Regions from separate parts of the Streptomyces sp. NPDC048604 genome, predicted to be linked through region 2. Evidence: riboswitches for the same ligand, from Rfam matches in the RefSeq annotation. Region 2 holds a riboswitch; each other region holds the start of a gene.
What was found. Region 2 has a riboswitch for thiamine pyrophosphate ahead of thiC (phosphomethylpyrimidine synthase ThiC). Riboswitches for the same ligand answer to the same signal wherever they lie in the genome.
Positions count from the first base shown of each region.

Region 1: linked by a shared signal. The riboswitch ahead of thiO (glycine oxidase ThiO) and the one ahead of thiC (phosphomethylpyrimidine synthase ThiC) in region 2 are both predicted to bind thiamine pyrophosphate.
Region 3: linked by a shared signal. The riboswitch ahead of ACGFMM_RS06640 (thiamine ABC transporter substrate binding subunit) and the one ahead of thiC (phosphomethylpyrimidine synthase ThiC) in region 2 are both predicted to bind thiamine pyrophosphate.

Region 1 covers NZ_JBICVX010000017.1:131,624-134,891, forward strand. The annotation lists gene ACGFMM_RS29880 (thiazole synthase) at 1-39, opposite strand, end outside; gene thiS (sulfur carrier protein ThiS) at 45-245, opposite strand; gene thiO (glycine oxidase ThiO) at 242-1,411, opposite strand; TPP riboswitch at 1,409-1,520, opposite strand; gene ACGFMM_RS29895 (NAD(P)/FAD-dependent oxidoreductase) at 1,582-2,820, shown strand; gene ACGFMM_RS29900 (Rv2175c family DNA-binding protein) at 2,863-3,228, shown strand.
Region 2 covers NZ_JBICVX010000004.1:3,459-6,726, forward strand. The annotation lists gene thiC (phosphomethylpyrimidine synthase ThiC) at 1-1,483, opposite strand, end outside; TPP riboswitch at 1,476-1,622, opposite strand; gene ACGFMM_RS09330 (YibE/F family protein) at 1,694-3,049, shown strand; gene ACGFMM_RS09335 (SsgA family sporulation/cell division regulator) at 3,057-3,268, opposite strand, start outside.
Region 3 covers NZ_JBICVX010000002.1:608,690-611,957, reverse strand. The annotation lists gene ACGFMM_RS06645 (ABC transporter permease) at 1-720, opposite strand, end outside; gene ACGFMM_RS06640 (thiamine ABC transporter substrate binding subunit) at 786-1,874, opposite strand; TPP riboswitch at 1,965-2,091, opposite strand; gene rlmN (23S rRNA (adenine(2503)-C(2))-methyltransferase RlmN) at 2,112-3,224, opposite strand.

The DNA of each region.
Region 1 (3,268 bases), on a different contig from region 2:
GAACTCGGCGCCGCCGAGTACCAGCGTGTCGTCCGCCATCGTCCTCAGCCTCCCTGGACCGCGGTGAGGATCTCCACGCGGTCGCCCTCCGCGAGGACCGTCGCCGGCCACTCGCTCCTCGGCACCACCGTCTCGTTCACCGCCGCCGCGACCCCCGACGCCGCCGCCGTCAGCGTCGCGACCAGCGCGTCGAGGGAGAGGGGGGCGGGGAGCGCGCGGGGCTCGCCGTTCACGGACACGTTCATACGGGCTGCTCCTGACGCACGGTCGAAGGGGAGAAACGGCGGGGACTGAACGGGCGCGCCTCCTCCGGCGCCGTCCCGGTGGCCAGGATCTCGGCCATCACGTCGCCCGTGACGGGGGTCAGCAGCACCCCGTTGCGGTAGTGCCCGGTGGCGAGCAGCAGCCCCGGCAGGGCGGTCGCGCCCAGCAGCGGCGCGTTGTCGGGGGAGCCGGGGCGCAGTCCCGCCCGGGTCTCGGTCAGCGGCAGCTCGGTCAGCCCCGGCACCAGCTCGTGCGCGTCGCGCAGCAGCTCGTACACGCCGCCCGCGGTCACCGTGGTGTCCCAGCCCAGCTCCTCGCTGGTCGCGCCGATCACCAGCTCGCCGTTCTCCCGCGGCACCAGATACACCTGGCTGCCCCGCACCACCGCCCGCACCGTCCGGGACAGGAACGGCGCGTACGCCGGCGGCACCGTCAGCCGCAGCACCTGCCCCTTCACCGGCCGCACCGGCGGGAGCACGTCCTCGGGCACCCCCGCGAGCCGCCCGCTCAGGCTGCCGCCGGCCAGCACCACCTGGTCCGCGGCGAGCGGGGTGCCGTCGTCCAGGACGACCCCCGCCGCCCGGTCGCGTACGACGGTCAGCCGCTCCGCCCAGGCCCGGTGGAACACCACCCCGGCCCGCTCGCAGGCGACGAGCAGCGCGTCGGCGAGCCGTCGCGGGTCCACCTGGTGGTCCCCGTCGACCCGCAGCCCGCCCCGCACCCCGGGCGCGAGCATCGGCTCCAGGCGGCGGCACTCCCGTCCGCTGAGCCACACCGACTCCAGGCCGCAGCGCGTCTGCAGCGCGTGCAGTTCGCGCAGGTGCGCACGGTCGTCGGCGTCGAGGGCCACCGCGAGGGTGCCGCAGGCGCGGTGGCCGACGTCCAGGCCGGTGGCGTCGGCGAGTTCGGCGACGAACCGCGGATAGCGGCGTGCGGAGGCGAGGTTGAGGCCGAGCAGCGTCTCCTCGCCGTAGTGGAGTTCGGTGACCGCGGCCAGCATCCCGGCCGCGACCCGCGCGGCCCCGCCTCCGGGTTCCGGATCGGCGACCGCGGTGCGCAGTCCGCGCTGCGCCGCGCGCCAGGCCGTGACCAGCCCGACGATCCCGCCCCCGACGACGAGGACGTCCGCATTCGTACGTGCGTGCATGGGCGTCCAGCCCCTCCCTTCGCCGGCATGACCCGGATCAGGTTCGTACGGTCGGAGGCCGCCAGCCTCCCTCTCAGCCCGGTGCGTCCGGGCTCCCGCGTGTGCTCTACGTTGACGGCCAGACTAGCCCACGGGTTCCTGACGGATCGTCAGGTGCGTAAGGTGGACGGGTGAGCGAGCAGCGGGAGCAGACACAGCAGCAGGCGCCGCAGCGGCGCGTGGTCGTCGTCGGCGCCGGGATGGCCGGAGTCCAGACCGCCGTGGCCCTGCGCGAACAGGGATTCACCGGACCGGTCGTCCTCATCGGCGCCGAGCCCCACCAGCCGTACGACCGGCCGCCGCTGTCCAAGGCCGTGCTCCTCGGCAAGGCCGAGGACTCCGCCTTCGACGTCGACTTCGAGTCCCTCGGCGTCGAACTCCGCCTCGGCGTCGAGGCCACCGGGCTGCGCGCCGGGGACCGCGAGGTCGACACCGAGGCCGGCCCCGTCCCGTACGACGTGCTCGTCCTCGCCACCGGCGCGTACCCGGTCACCCTGCCCGGCTCCGAGGGCGTCCCCGGCGTCCACCTGCTGCGCACCCTCGACGACGCCGCCCGCCTCAAGCCCGTCCTGGAGCGCCGGCACGACATCGTCGTGGTCGGCGCCGGCTGGATCGGCGCCGAGTTCGCCACCGCCGCCCGCGAGGCCGGCTGCGCCGTCACCGTCGTCGAGGCCGCCGGCCGGCCGCTCGCCGGGGCCCTGCCCGCCGAGGTCGCGGAGCCGATGGCCGCCTGGTACGCCGAGAGCGGCGCCGCACTCGTCACCGGCGCCCGCGTCGAGCGGCTCGCCCCCGGCGAGGTCCGGCTCGCCGACGGCCGCAGGCTGCCCGCCGACGCCGTCGTCGTCGGCATCGGCGCCCGCCCCGCCACCGAGTGGCTCGCCGGCTCCGGCATCGCGCTGGGCCCGGACGGCTCCGTCACCGCCGACGACCGGCTGCGCACCTCCCTGCCCGACGTGTACGCGGTCGGCGACTGCGCCTCGTTCCCCTCCGCCCGCTACGGCGAGCGGCTGCTCGTCCACCACTGGGACAACGCCCTGCAGGGCCCGCGCACGGTCGCCGCCGCGATCACCGGCGGGCCCGCGGCCGCGCCCGCGTACGACCCGGTGCCGTACTTCTGGTCCGAGCAGTTCGGCCGCTTCGTCCAGTACGCGGGACACCACGCCCACGCCGACGCCCTGCTGTGGCGCGGCGCGCCCGGCGACGCCGCCTGGTCGGTGCTGTGGCTGCGCGACGACGTGCCGGTGGCCCTGCTCGCCGTCGGCCGCCCCCGGGACCTCGCCCAGGGGCGCAGGCTGATCGAGGCGGGCAGTCCGGTCGACCGGGAGCGCGCCGCGGACCCGGCTGTCCCTCTGAAGGCCGCACTCCGGTAGGCCCGACTACCGGCTGTCGGTCCTGGATGGCAGGCTTGTCCCGTGACCGAGATTGACGCAAAGATCGATGCTCTCGTCCCTGCCTGGCTCTACCTCCCCGACATCGCGGAAATGCTCGACGTCGAGGTGACGCGCGTGCGCCAGCTGGTCAAGGAGGGCCAGCTCATCGCCGTGCGCCGTGGAGAGAACAAGGCGCTTCAGGTGCCGGCCGCCTTCATCGACGGCGACCGGGTCGTCAAGGGCCTCAGCGGCACCCTGACGCTCCTGAAGGACGACGGCTTCACCGACGAAGAGATGCTGGAGTGGCTCTTCACTCCGGACCCGACCCTGCCGGGCACGCCCGCGCAGGCGCTGAGCGAGAATCGCGGCACCGAGGTGAAGCGCCGCGCCCAGGCGCTCGCCGTCTGACGCAACCGCAGGATCCGACAGGCGGTGCACGGGACGGGTC
Region 2 (3,268 bases):
GGTGGCCCTTCGCCAGGTCCGCCGCGTGCGCCGCGATCTTGTACGTGATCACGCCGGTCTTCACGTCGTCCTTGTTCGGCAGGCCCAGGTGCTCCTTGGGCGTGACGTAGCAGAGCATCGCGGTGCCCCACCAGGCGATCATCGCCGCGCCGATGCCGGAGGTGATGTGGTCGTACGCGGGCGCGACGTCCGTGGTCAGCGGGCCGAGCGTGTAGAACGGCGCCTCTTCGCAGATCTCCTGCTGGAGGTCGATGTTCTCCTTGATCTTGTGCATCGGGACGTGGCCCGGGCCCTCGATCATGGTCTGCACGTTGTGCCGCTTGGCGATGGTGTTCAGCTCGCCCAGCGTCTTCAGCTCGGCGAACTGCGCCGCGTCGTTGGCGTCCGCGATCGAGCCGGGCCGCAGGCCGTCGCCGAGCGAGTACGTCACGTCGTACGTCGCGAGGATCTCGCAGAGCTCCTCGAAGTTCGTGTAGAGGAAGTTCTCCTTGTGGTGCGCGAGGCACCAGGCGGCCATGATCGAGCCGCCGCGGGAGACGATGCCGGTCTTGCGGCGGGCGGTCAGCGGCACGTACGGCAGCAGCACGCCGGCGTGGACCGTCATGTAGTCGACGCCCTGCTCGGCCTGCTCGATGACCGTGTCCTTGTAGATCTCCCAGGTCAGTTCCTCGGCCTTGCCATCGACCTTCTCCAGGGCCTGGTAGAGCGGCACGGTGCCGATCGGCACGGGGGAGTTGCGAAGGACCCACTCACGGGTGGTGTGGATGTTGCGGCCGGTGGAAAGGTCCATCACCGTGTCCGCGCCCCACTTGGTGGCCCAGGTCATCTTCTCCACCTCCTCCTCGATGGAGGAGGTGACGGCGGAGTTGCCGATGTTGGCGTTGACCTTCACCAGGAACCGCTTGCCGATGATCATCGGCTCGATCTCCGGGTGGTTCACGTTCGCCGGCAGCACCGCCCGCCCGGCGGCGATCTCCTCGCGGACGACCTCGGGAGAAACGTTCTCGCGGATCGCGACGTACTCCATCTCCGGGGTGATCTCGCCCCGGCGGGCGTACGCGAGCTGCGTCACCGCCTGGCCGTCGCGGCCCCGGCGGGGCAGCCGGGGACGGCCGGGGAAGACCGCGTCGAGGTTCTTCAGACCGCCGCGCGGCGAGGTGTGCTTGATGCCGTCGTCCTCGGGACGGACGGGACGGCCCGCGTACTCCTCGGTGTCGCCGCGGCCGATGATCCAGTTCTCGCGGAGCGGCGGCAGGCCGCGCCGGACGTCGGTCTCCACGCCGGGGTCGGTGTACGGACCGGACGTGTCGTACAGCGTCACGTCCTTGCCGTTGGTGAGGTGCACCTGCCGAACCGGCACCCGGAGGTCGGGGCGGGAGCCCTCGACGTACCCCTTGTGCCAGCCCGGCTTCCGCTCGGCCTGGTCGGAGGCCTGGTCAGCGGCCTGATCGGCGGCAGGCGTGCGTGCATCCTGAATGGTCATGAGACCTACTCCCTACGCCGGCATTACCCGGTAACAGGTTCGGCGGTCGGCGCAGCCTCCTCCCGTACGTACATCGGTACGCGCGTACGGTGATCAGCGCCCTCTCAGCCCGGTGCTCCGAGCTCCCGCGTGTGCAAAGGTGTCACCACGCTAGCGTTTCCCCTGGCGTGCTGAACAGAGGGCCCCCCTCGTTCTTGCGATGATCGGTCGGTGACTTCCACGCAGCGGAACCCCGAACCGGACGACCAAGGGCAGGACGGCGGCCACGGACACGGCCATGCCCACACCCACAGTCACGGGCCGGCAACGCCTGTCTCCCGCCATCTGCGCAAGGTCATCGCCGCGGTGCTGATCCCGTTCGCCACCGCCGTCGTGGTCGGGCTGGTGGTGCTCTGGCCGGGCGGTGCGCCCGCGCACGAGCGCACCGGCGTGGGCTTCGACCGGCAGACCGAGCAGGGCAAGGTCGTCTCGGCCGAGAAGATCGACTGCAAGGACGTCAACGCCGCCCAGGTCCCGCCCACCGGCGACACCTCGACCCCGCAGGGCCGCGAGGCCGTGAACGCCCAGCAGGGGGAGTGCACCAAGGCGACCGTCGAGGTCACCACGGGCCCGCAGAAGGGCCGTACGTTCACCGAGATCGTGCAGCCGGACGCGCCCCGCCAACTCCACGAGGGCCAGGGCGTGGTGGTCGCGTACGCCCCGGACGCCCCGCGCGATCTGCAGTACTCCGTGGCCGACGTGAACCGGAAGGTTCCGCTCACGGTGCTCGCGCTGATCTTCGCGCTCGCGGTGGTGGCCGTGGGACGGATGCGCGGCGTGATGGCGCTGATCTCGCTCGCGGCGAGTTTCGTCGTCCTGACCTTCTTCATCCTGCCGGCGATCCTGCAGGGCTCGAACCCGCTGGTGGTGGCGGTGGTCGGGTCGAGCGCCATCATGCTGATCGCGCTCTACCTGTGCCACGGCCTGTCGGCCCGGACCTCGGTGGCGGTCCTCGGCACGCTGATCTCGCTGCTGCTGATCGGCCTGCTCGGCTCGGTGTTCGTCGGCTGGGCGGCGCTGTCGGGGAACACCGACGACTACACCGGTCTGATCCACGGCCTCTACCCGGAGATCGACATGTCCGGCCTGCTGCTCGCGGGCATCATCATCGGCTCGCTGGGCGTGCTCGACGATGTGACGGTGACCCAGACCTCCGCGGTCTGGGAGCTGCACCAGGCGGATCCGCGGATGGGGCCGCGCGCGCTGTACCGGGCGGGCATCCGGATCGGCCGGGACCACATCGCGTCCGTGGTCAACACGCTCGTCCTCGCCTACGCGGGCGCTGCGCTGCCCCTGCTGCTGCTGTTCTCGATCGCGCAGAGCAGCGTGGGGAACGTGGCCAACAGCGAGTTGGTCGCGCAGGAGATCGTCCGGACGCTGGTCGGCTCGATCGGACTGGTCGCCTCGGTGCCGGTCACGACGGCACTGGCGGCGCTGGTCGTCTCGGCCGACCGGCCGGGGGACGGAGCGGGAGAGCCCGCGAAGCGCCGGCCGGCTCGGGGCGGACGGCGCCGACGCGCGAAGTAGCGGACCGTCAGCCGGCGTTCTCCTCGGCGAGGATCTTGCCGAGCGCCGCCTCCAGGGAGTCCTCGAAGTCCCCGAGGGTGCGCTCCTGGCCGAGCGGGACCAGCTTGTCCGTACGGTCCAGGAAGGCGACCAGCGGCGGGGCGCTGGCCCGGAACAGGGCCCGATCGGTGCCCACCTGGAGCCGGATGGAGACGTCCGAGAGGTCCTCCGGCTCGGTGG
Region 3 (3,268 bases), on a different contig from region 2:
GCCCACGGCGACGAACTGCACCAGCGTCAGCACCGCCGCCGTCGGCAGGTCGAGCAGCCGGGCGGTCTGCCGGTAGATCTCCGCCTCCAGCGTGGAGTACGACGTCCCGCCGAGGATCTGCACGACGCCGAAGGAGGTGAAGGTGAACAGGAAGACCATCAGCGCCGCCGCGGCCACCGACGGCGTCAGCGCGGGCAGCGTCACCCGCCGCCACGCCTGCCAGCGGGACGCGCCGAGCACCCGCGCCGCCTCCTCCTGCCGCGGGTCGAGCTGCGCCCACAGACCGCCCACGGTCCGGACGACCACCGCGTAGTTGAAGAAGACGTGCGCGAGCAGGATCGCCCACACCGACGTGTCGAGCCGCAGCCCCCACAGTTCGTCCGTCAGCCCGCCCCGGCCGACAAGGGCCAGGAACGCCGTGCCGACCATGACCGTGGGCAGCACGAACGGCACGGTCACCACGGCCCGCAGCACCGTCTTGCCGGGGAAGTCCAGGCGGGCGAAGACATACGCGCCGGGCAGCGCGACCAGCAGCGTCAACGCCGTCGACGCGGCGGCCTGCCAGAGCGTGAACCACAGCACCTCGAGGATGTCCGGCCGGCTCAGCGTCTCGCCGATCCGGCCGAACTGCCAGGTCCCGTCGGTCCTCACGCCGCGGGCGACGATCGACACGACGGGCCAGGCGAAGAAGACCGCGAAGAACGCGACGGGCAGGGCCATCAGGCCGAGCCGCACCGCGCTCCCGCGCAGGTCCCGTACCACCGGCCGGCCGGCGGGGGCCCGGCCTACTTCAGGACGAGCGACGACCACGACTGGATCCACTGCTCACGCTTCTCGGCGATCTTCTCCGGAGCCATCGTCTGCGGCTGGGCGATCACCGCCCCGTGCTTCGTGAACAGCTCCGGCAGGGCCGCGTCCTTCGTCACCGGGTTGACGAACATCTGCAGCGGCATGTCGTCCTGGAACTTCTTCGAGATCAGGAAGTCGATCAGCTCCTTGCCGCCCTCGGCGTTCTTCGCCCCCTTCAGCAGGCCCGCGAACTCCGTCTGCCGGAAGCAGGTGCCGGTGGAGACGCCCGTCGGGGCCTCCTTCGGCTGCGGCTCGGAGTACAGCACCTCGACCGGGGGGCTGGAGGCGTACGAGACGACCAGCGGCCGGTCGCCCTTGGCCTTCTTGCCGCCCGCGGAGCCGGAGAACTCCTGGTTGTAGGCGAGCTCCCAGCTGTCGACGGTCTTCACGCCGTTGGCCTTGAGCTTCGTCCAGTAGTCCTGCCAGCCCTCGTCGCCGTACTGCGCGGCGGTGCCGAGCAGGAAGCCGAGGCCCGGGGAGGAGCGCTCGGGGTTCTCCACCACGAGCAGGTCCTTGTACGCGGGCTTCGCCAGGTCGTCGAAGGTCTGCGGCGGGGCGAGCTTCTTGTCGGCGAAGTACTTCTTGTCGTAGTTGACGCAGATGTCGCCGGTGTCGATCGGGGTGACCCGGTGCTCGGCCTTGTCGAGCTGCAGCGCGGCCGGGATCCGGTCCAGGCCCTTGGCCTCGTACGGCTCGAAGAGGCCGTTGTCCAGGCCACGGGAGAGCAGGGTGTTGTCGATGCCGAAGAAGACATCGCCCTGCGGGGAGCCCTTGGTGAGGATCTCCTTGTTGAGGGCCTCGCCGGCGTCGCCGCTCTTGAGGACCTTGACGGTGAGACCGGTCTGCTTCGTGAACTCGGCCAGCACCTCCTTGGAGGCGTTGAACGAGTCGTGGCTGACGAGCGTGACGGTCTTGGACTTCGTGCCCTCGCCGGCGGTGTCGGCCTTGTCGCTGCCGCACGCGGCCAGCGTCGTGACGCCGAGCGCCGCGACGAGCGCGACGGCGGCGGCCTTCTTGGTGCTCACTGATTCCTCCTGGGTATGACCAGGAGAAGACGCGGCCCTGCCCGCGGCCGGGGACGTGCGGATCCACCGGCTGCGGGCAGGGCGCAACAGCTCGAGTAACGACCGAACTTCCTACCCAGAATGACCTGGGCGAGGTTCAGAGGGTCTGCGGCCGCTGTGCCTGTTCAACAGCGTGTTACCGCACTCTCAGCGCTGTGGCGCTCCCCTGTCGGAATATGCAGATGTACGAGGCCCAGACTACCGTTCGGCCGCGGCGAGCTGTCCGCAGGCTCCGTCGATCTCCTGGCCGCGGGTGTCCCGGACGGTCACCGGGACGCCGTGCGCGGCGATGGCCTCGACGAACGCCTTCTCGTCCTCGGGGCGGGAGGCGGTCCACTTCGAGCCGGGCGTCGGGTTGAGCGGGATGAGGTTGACATGCACCCGCTTGCCCTTCAGCAGCCGGCCGAGCAGGTCACCACGCCAGGCCTGGTCGTTGATGTCGCGGATCAGGGCGTACTCGATGGAGATCCGGCGGCCGGACTTCTCCGCGTACTCCCAGGCGGCGTCGAGGACCTCGCGGACCTTCCAGCGGGTGTTGACCGGCACGAGGGTGTCACGCAGCTCGTCGTCGGGGGCGTGCAGGGAGACGGCGAGGCGGCACTTGAAGCCCTCGTCGGCGAACCGCAGCATCGCCGGCACCAGGCCGACGGTGGAGACGGTGATACCGCGCTGCGACAGTCCGAGGCCGTCCGGCTCCGGGTCGGTCAGCCGGCGGATCGCGCCGACGACCCGGTTGTAGTTGGCGAGCGGCTCGCCCATGCCCATGAAGACGATGTTGCTCAGGCGGGCGGGGCCGCCGGGGACCTCGCCGTCGCGCAGGGCGCGCATGCCGTCGACGATCTGGTGCACGATCTCGGCGGTCGACAGGTTCCGGTCCAGGCCGGCCTGGCCGGTGGCGCAGAACGGGCAGTTCATGCCGCAGCCGGCCTGCGAGGAGATGCACATGGTGACCCGGTCCGGGTACCGCATCAGCACGGACTCGACGAGCGTGCCGTCGTGCAGCCGCCACAGCGTCTTACGGGTGGTGTCCTCGTCGCACGAGATGTGCCGGACCACCGACATCAGGTCGGGCAGCAGCTCCCCGGCGAGCTTCTCGCGGGCGGCCGCCGGGATGTCGGTCCACTGGGCCGGGTCGTGCACGTACCGCGAGAAGTAGTGCGTCGACAGCTGCTTGGCGCGGAACGGCTTCTCGCCGATCGCGGCCACGGCGTCCTTGCGCTCCGCGGGCGTGAGGTCGGCGAGGTGCCGCGGCGGCTTCTTGGCTCCGCGCGGCGCGACGAAGGTGAGCTCTCCCGGTGCGGGGCGGGCCATGGCAGGTACTCCTCGTAATGACGAAAGGCGCGCCGCTCGGAGCA